2 linked regions of the Nonomuraea africana genome follow. The protein of the gene in region 1 interacts with the protein of each later gene in a pairwise test. Links are inferred from orthologs where the notes say so. Each region holds a gene or a part of one and is shown in the gene's direction. Other genes may lie near its edges.

What was found.
Region 2: the proteins of recA (region 1) and dprA interact in binary tests that used the Bacillus subtilis proteins (3 or more experiments, as listed by UniProt). The link is inferred for Nonomuraea africana from one-to-one orthologs.

Annotation. Positions count from the first base shown.
Region 1 is NZ_JADBEF010000001.1:5,437,951-5,441,121, reverse strand. Bases 123-2,977 are described here. They hold recA (recombinase RecA), read left to right. Parts: upstream 123-927; coding sequence 928-2,028; downstream 2,029-2,977. Other genes in these bases: recX (recombination regulator RecX), read left to right, coding at 2,044-2,977; H4W81_RS25745 (hypothetical protein), read right to left, coding at 422-691; H4W81_RS25750 (MarR family winged helix-turn-helix transcriptional regulator), read left to right, coding at 123-439. Outside these bases: more of H4W81_RS25750, read left to right, coding at 14-122; more of recX, read left to right, coding at 2,978-3,171. UniProt on the Bacillus subtilis protein: Multifunctional protein involved in homologous recombination, DNA repair and competence.
Region 2 is NZ_JADBEF010000001.1:9,486,020-9,489,260, forward strand. What follows is about bases 233-3,157. They hold dprA (DNA-processing protein DprA), read left to right. Parts: upstream 233-1,105; coding sequence 1,106-2,209; downstream 2,210-3,157. Other genes in these bases: H4W81_RS45380 (tyrosine recombinase XerC), read left to right, coding at 2,353-3,157. Also shown: H4W81_RS45370 (YifB family Mg chelatase-like AAA ATPase), read left to right, coding at 1-146; more of H4W81_RS45380, read left to right, coding at 3,158-3,237. UniProt on the Bacillus subtilis protein: Protein that helps load RecA onto ssDNA during transformation. Binds cooperatively to circular ssDNA, is able to bridge different segments of DNA. Favors the loading of RecA onto SsbA- or SsbB-coated ssDNA and formation of RecA-DNA filaments.

The DNA of each region.
Region 1 (3,171 bases):
GGAGGAGGAAGAGATGGCGACGCTCGACGACGACATGTGGGTCGGGGTGGTACGGCTGCACGCGAGGGTGGAGCACGAGCTGGCCGCCGCGTTGCAGCGGCACGGCCTGGGGCTGTCGGAGTACCGCGCGCTGTGCCACCTGTCGACGGCGAAGGACGGGGAGCTGCGCATGCAGGAGCTGGCCGACCTGCTCGGGCTCAACCAGAGCTCGGTCACTCGCCTGGTCGGACGGCTGGAGGCGGCCGGGCTCACCCGCCGTGACCTGTGCGCCAACGACCGCCGCGGCGTCTACACGGTGATCACCGAGGCGGGCAGGGAGCGGAAGGGCGGGGCGAGTGACCTCTACGAGCAGACGCTCACCGCGGCCCTCGACCGCGCCGCCTCGGACGGCCTCGCCGCCACGGTGACCGCGCTGCGGAGCTCATTCGTCGTCGGCTAGGGTGGCCGCGAGCGTCCGCACCGTCCCCTCGAGGTCGTCGGCCGTGCCGTGGCCGCCTGGCGACCACAGGAAGACCCACGCCGACGTCGACGGTGTGGCGAAGACGATGGTCTGCCGGCCCGTGCGCGGGTGCCAGACCCACAGCACGGGATCGTCTCCTCCGACCATGCGCCCGACGAGCCCGTGGCCGGGGAGCAGCTCGGCGAGCGCTTCCAGGTGGGTGCGCCGCTGCCCGGTGTAGGTGCTCGTCACGTCGCCGCCTCTCGACCTTTTCCTCAGGATCTCCCCAGCTCAGCGGCCCTGGCAACACGCCCGGCGTATTGTCAGGGAATGTCGTGCGACTCGGCGTGTTCGAGGCGCCATCGAACAGCCGTTCGGCTACTATGAAACTCGCCGAACCGCTTCTTGCCCGGCTCGGCGGAAAATTGTCGGTCCCACCGCGTAGCTTTCACTCGACCGACCAGACACGACCCTCCAGGGGAGTTCCCATGGCTATCAACGACCGCGAGAAGGCCCTTGAGACTGCCCTCGCACAGATCGAGCGGCAGTTCGGCAAGGGCTCCGTCATGCGCCTCGGCGATGACGTCAGGGCTCCCATCGAGGTGACCCCGACCGGCTCGATCGCGCTCGACGTCGCGCTCGGCATCGGCGGCTTCCCCAGGGGCCGCATCATCGAGGTCTACGGTCCCGAGTCCAGCGGTAAGACCACGGTCGCGCTGCACGCGGTGGCCAACGCGCAGCGGGCCGGCGGCATCGCGGCGTTCATCGACGCCGAGCACGCCCTCGACCCCGAGTACGCCAAGAAGCTCGGCGTCGACACCGACGCGCTGCTCGTCTCCCAGCCCGACACCGGTGAGCAGGCGCTCGAGATCGCCGACATGCTGATCCGCTCGGGCGCCGTCGACATCATCGTCATCGACTCGGTCGCGGCCCTGGTGCCCAAGGCTGAAATCGAGGGCGAGATGGGCGACAGCCACGTCGGCCTCCAGGCCCGCCTGATGTCCCAGGCGCTGCGCAAGGTCGCGGGTGCGCTCAACAACACCGGCACCACGGCCATCTTCATCAACCAGCTGCGCGAGAAGATCGGCGTCATGTTCGGCTCGCCCGAGACCACGACCGGTGGTAAGGCGCTGAAGTTCTACGCCTCGGTCCGTCTCGACATCCGCCGCATCGAGACGCTGAAGGACGGCACGGAGGCGGTCGGCAACCGCACCCGCGTCAAGGTCGTCAAGAACAAGATGGCGCCGCCCTTCCGCGTCGCCGACTTCGACATCCTCTACGGCGTGGGCATCTCCCGCGAGGGCGGCCTCATCGACATGGGCGTGGAGCACGGCTTCGTCCGCAAGTCCGGCGCCTGGTACACCTACGAGGGCGACCAGCTCGGCCAGGGCAAGGAGAACGCGCGTAACTTCCTGCGCAACCACCCCGACGTGGCCAACGAGATCGAGAAGAAGATCAAGGAGAAGCTGGGTGTGGGGCCGCGCGTCGACGCCCCCGCTGAGCCTCCCGCCACTCCTCCGGTCGCCGCCGCCGCGCCCTCCGGCCGCGGGTCCAAGGCCGCCGCCACCCCCAAGCCCGGTGACGTCTGATCCGGCTTTTGACGCATGAGTAAGTCGCCGGACCCTGCTCGACGCCCAACCCCCGCCGCCCCCCACAGGGACGGCGGGCCCACCGCCCCACCCACTCCCACCCCGGAGCCCAGCAACACCCGCGAGCCGCACGGCTCTCTCCGCGATGCGGAGAATCCGTCACTTCAGGATCGCTCGTCGGCTCGGAGCGCTTGGGGGACGGCCAGCGCGTCGGATGCCGACGCGCAGGAGCAGGACGGCACAGCGGTCACTGTCCGTTGGGGCCAGGACGACACGTCCGGCGACAACGGCTGGACCACGAACGACCCGGCGGCCAGGAGCAGCTGGGACATGAACGGCACGCCAGCCGACGAAGGCAGAGCCGTGCCCGACGACGACTGGAACCCGGACCGCCCGGCTTCCGGCGGGTGGAACTCCGGTGGATGGAACTCTGGCGGCTGGGGCACGGGCGGCGACGATCAGGGCGCCTGGTCCCGCATCCCCAACGGCGTCGCCGACCTCGCCCGCCCCGCCTCCCGCCGCAGGAACCGCTCGCAGTCACGGGAGCCCGAGGACGACGGCCCCATCTGGCGTTTCGAGCCCTCCCACCGCCCGCCATGGTCGGCACCAGCAGACCCGCCAGCGACTCCGACAGCCACCCGAGATCCACAACCCAGGCCCAGCGGATCCACGGACGACCCCACCCCCTCCGGTCCGACCGACCACCGCGACAGAACCGGCCACAAGGCCGACCACCGGAACCGTGCGACCAACGAATGGGGACACGAGGCCGACCACCGGGAGCGTGTGGCCACCGATCCCGGTCGCGAGGCCGACCGTCGGGAGGCTGCGACCACCGAGTCCGGACACGGAGCGGGCCAGCACGTGGCTGTCGATCCGGGATACGAGGCCGACCATAGGAAGCGTGTGGCCGTCGATCTCGGACACAACGCCGACCGCAGGGAAGGTGTGGCGGCTGATCCTGGGGCTGCGACAGACCCTCCTCGCCACGGGTCTGACCGTCTCGGGGACGAGGCTGACTCTCGCGTTTCCGACGGATCCGAACGCCTGATTGACGAGTCCGGACGCCCCATCGACGGTCGTGAGCTCCGAACTGTCGCGCCCGCGCCTGCGCCCGAGCCCGAGCATCCTGGGGCCGCGCAC
Region 2 (3,241 bases), 4.0 Mb from region 1 along the record:
CCTGCCTCGACGCCGGCAGCCTCAGCGCCCGAGGGCTCGACAGGGTGGTCCGCGTCGCCTGGACCATCGCCGACCTCGAAGGCAAGGACCGCCCAGATGTCGCGGAAACCTCCGCCGCCCTAGCCCTCTGGCTAGGCGTCGCCTGACGCGTCCAACTCCACTTTGACGAGTCCGGTCCACGACCACGACACCCGCCCCTCTCCCTCACTTCGCAAGGACGATGGGTGGCCGGATGACCGGGGACCCACCTCGTCAGGCAACTCATCGACCGGGCCCTGCGGGAGGGGAAGGCGAGCTTGGCCGCGATAAGCCGGGCACCGTCGCCATCGAACTCCTGGACGGACAGAGACGCCTCGCCTGGCCGTACCGCGCAGCACCACCAAAACGCGCCTGAGGCAGCCATGCCTCGCTCCGGGAGGACCGGGCGCCTCGGTTCAGGAGAACCGGGCGAAACCTACGCCGGATGCAAGGGCAGACGGCACGTGAAGGCACGAAAAGAGGTCATCCACCGATGTCCTCCTGAGAGAGACGGGAGCGTGAAGGCGTGAGCGCCTGTCCTGGTCCGACCCCCGACGGCACCGAGCCGCCACCCCTGCAACACCACCATCCGACCGAACCCGTCCAGGCCCCTCCCACCCCACAACGACCCGCTTGGGCGCCATCCACCTCAGAACCGCCTGCGACAGGATCGCCCGGTTCGGGATCATCCGCGCCGGGGTCTCCGGGGTCGGGAGATTCCAGCCCTAACGAATCGTCGGCAAACGAAGCCGAGCCGCATTCCGCGGATGACGCCTCAGCGCAGAAGAGCACACTGACGCACGACGAGCCTGCGCCGGGCCCACCTCCGGAAGCTCCTGCAACCCGTGGCGATGGCCAGAGCGGTTCGAAGCGCCAGGAGAACGCGGGCACACGTGTCCCACCGCAGTCGGCGGTCCACTCGCCGGGCCCCGCACCCGTCCCAGGCCAGGAAGTCAGCGAAGGTGGCCGAAAGCCCGAGGATCACCAGGCCGTCCCTCCACCAACGGCGGCAGCCGCGTCCAACGAAGATCATGAGCTGCTCGCGCGGGCCGCGCTCATGCGCGCCGCCGACGTAGGGGACGTCATCATGGGACGTCTCGTACGGCAGTACGGCACCGCGGCCACGGTCGAGATGATCTTCCGCGGTTCCCTTCCCGAGGACTTCGTCGAGCGGGAGACCGTACGCAGAGGAGATCCGGAGCACGCCGCCGCCCTCGACCGTCGGTTGCGCGCCTGGCAGGCCCGTCTGCAGGCCGCCACCCCCGCCGCCGACCTCGAGGTCGGCCACCAGACGGGTGCTCGGCTGGTCGTGCCCGAATCGCCCGAGTGGCCCACCCAACTGGACGCGCTCGGTCACAGCCGCCCACTCGGTCTGTGGGTGCACGGCAGTGCTGACCTGCGCTACTCCTGCCTGCGTTCGGTGGCCGTGGTGGGCGCTCGCTCCGCCACCGCGTACGGCGTGCACGTCGCGGCCGAGTTCGGCATCGGGCTCAGTGAGGCCAACTGGACAGTGGTCTCCGGAGGCGCGTACGGCATCGACGGAGCGGCCCATCGTGGAGCGCTGGCGGGCCCGTCCGCGACCATCGCCGTCCTCGCGTGCGGCACCGACGTCTGCTACCCGACCGCGCACCATGAGCTGTTCGCCGCGATTCGCCGTCAGGGCGCTGTCATCAGCGAGTGTCCGCCAGGCGTTCACCCGACTCGGGCGCGGTTCCTCATCAGGAACCGCCTGATCGCGGCGTTGTCGAGAGGCACCCTCGTGGTGGAGGCGGCCGTCCGCAGTGGGGCGCTCAACACCGCGAGCCACGCCACCAACCTCGGCCGCCATCTCGCGGCGGTGCCGGGCCCGATCACCTCGGAGATGTCACTCGGCTGCCACAAACTCCTGCGCGAACGGAATGCGGTCTGCGTGACGTCCCCGCCCGAGATGATCGAACTCGTCGGCATGATCGGTGACGACCTGGCGGTACCGGAACGAGGCCCCGTGGTGCCACGCGACGCGCTGAACGACGAGACCCGCAGCGTCCTGGACGCCGTCCCGAGCCGCGGCGGCGTCGGCCCCGCGTCGATCGCGGTAGCGGCCGGGGTGGATCTGAAGACGGCCTTGAGCTGCTTGGGCGGGCTCGCCGCCGCAGGTTACGTCGAACGCGTCCCCAAGGGCTGGCGCCTCAGAAGAGGCCACCCGAACTGACCAGATCGCCACGCCGCCCGCGAAAGGAGAGCGGTGCGCTCTGTTACTCGCGAGCGATGACAGTTCGCCGTGTCGCCTATGGGCGGTGATGATTGCTGGAAAGGTGAGATCACGGGAGGGTGGCTCTCGGAAGGAGGCTGTGAATGCCGGACGTCGACGAGGTGCTGGCCGCGTTCGAGAAGCACCTTCAGTTCGAGCGTGACCTGTCGCCCCATACGGTGCGTGCCTACCTCTCCGACATGGCCGCGCTGCTGACCCATCTGGGCGAAGAGCTGCCCGGGCTCGACATCGCGGCACTCCGAGGGTGGCTGGCCGGGCAGCACGCGGCGGGGCTGTCGAGGGCGACCCTGGCACGCCGTACGGCATGCGTCAGGACCTTCACGGCCTTCGCGCATCGTCGCGGCTGGTTGGCGGACGATCCCGGGCTGCTCCTCGGTAGCGCGAAGGCGGAGCGGCCATTGCCTGCCGTACTCGATCAGCAGCAGGCACAGGCGGTCCTCGACACACCGCAGGCGAGCGAGCCCAAGGAGCTTCGCGATCAGGCGATCATGGAGCTGCTGTACGCGACCGGGGTTCGGGTGAGCGAGCTGTGCGCGCTGGACGTGGACGACGTCGACAGGGATCGGCACGTCGTCCGCGTGCTGGGTAAGGGGCGCAAGGAGCGGTCCGTGCCGTTCGGCCTGCCGGCGTTGCGGGCGGTGGATCGCTGGTGCGTGCATGGACGTCCCCGCTGGATCAAGGAGGGATCCGGGCCCGCGCTGTTCCTCGGGGTGCGGGGAGGGCGGATCGACGCGGGGACGGTACGGAGGGTCGTGCACGCGCGACTGAAACAGGTCGACGGGGCACCTGACATGGGGCCGCACGGACTACGACACAGCGCGGCGACGCACCTGCTGGAGGGTGGGGCGGATCTGCGGAGCGTGCAGGAGATGCTGGGACACGCGTCGCTGAACACCACGCAGATCTACACGCACGTGTCGATCGAGCGGTTGAGAGCCGCCTACCGTCAGGCGCATCCACGCGCGTGACGGC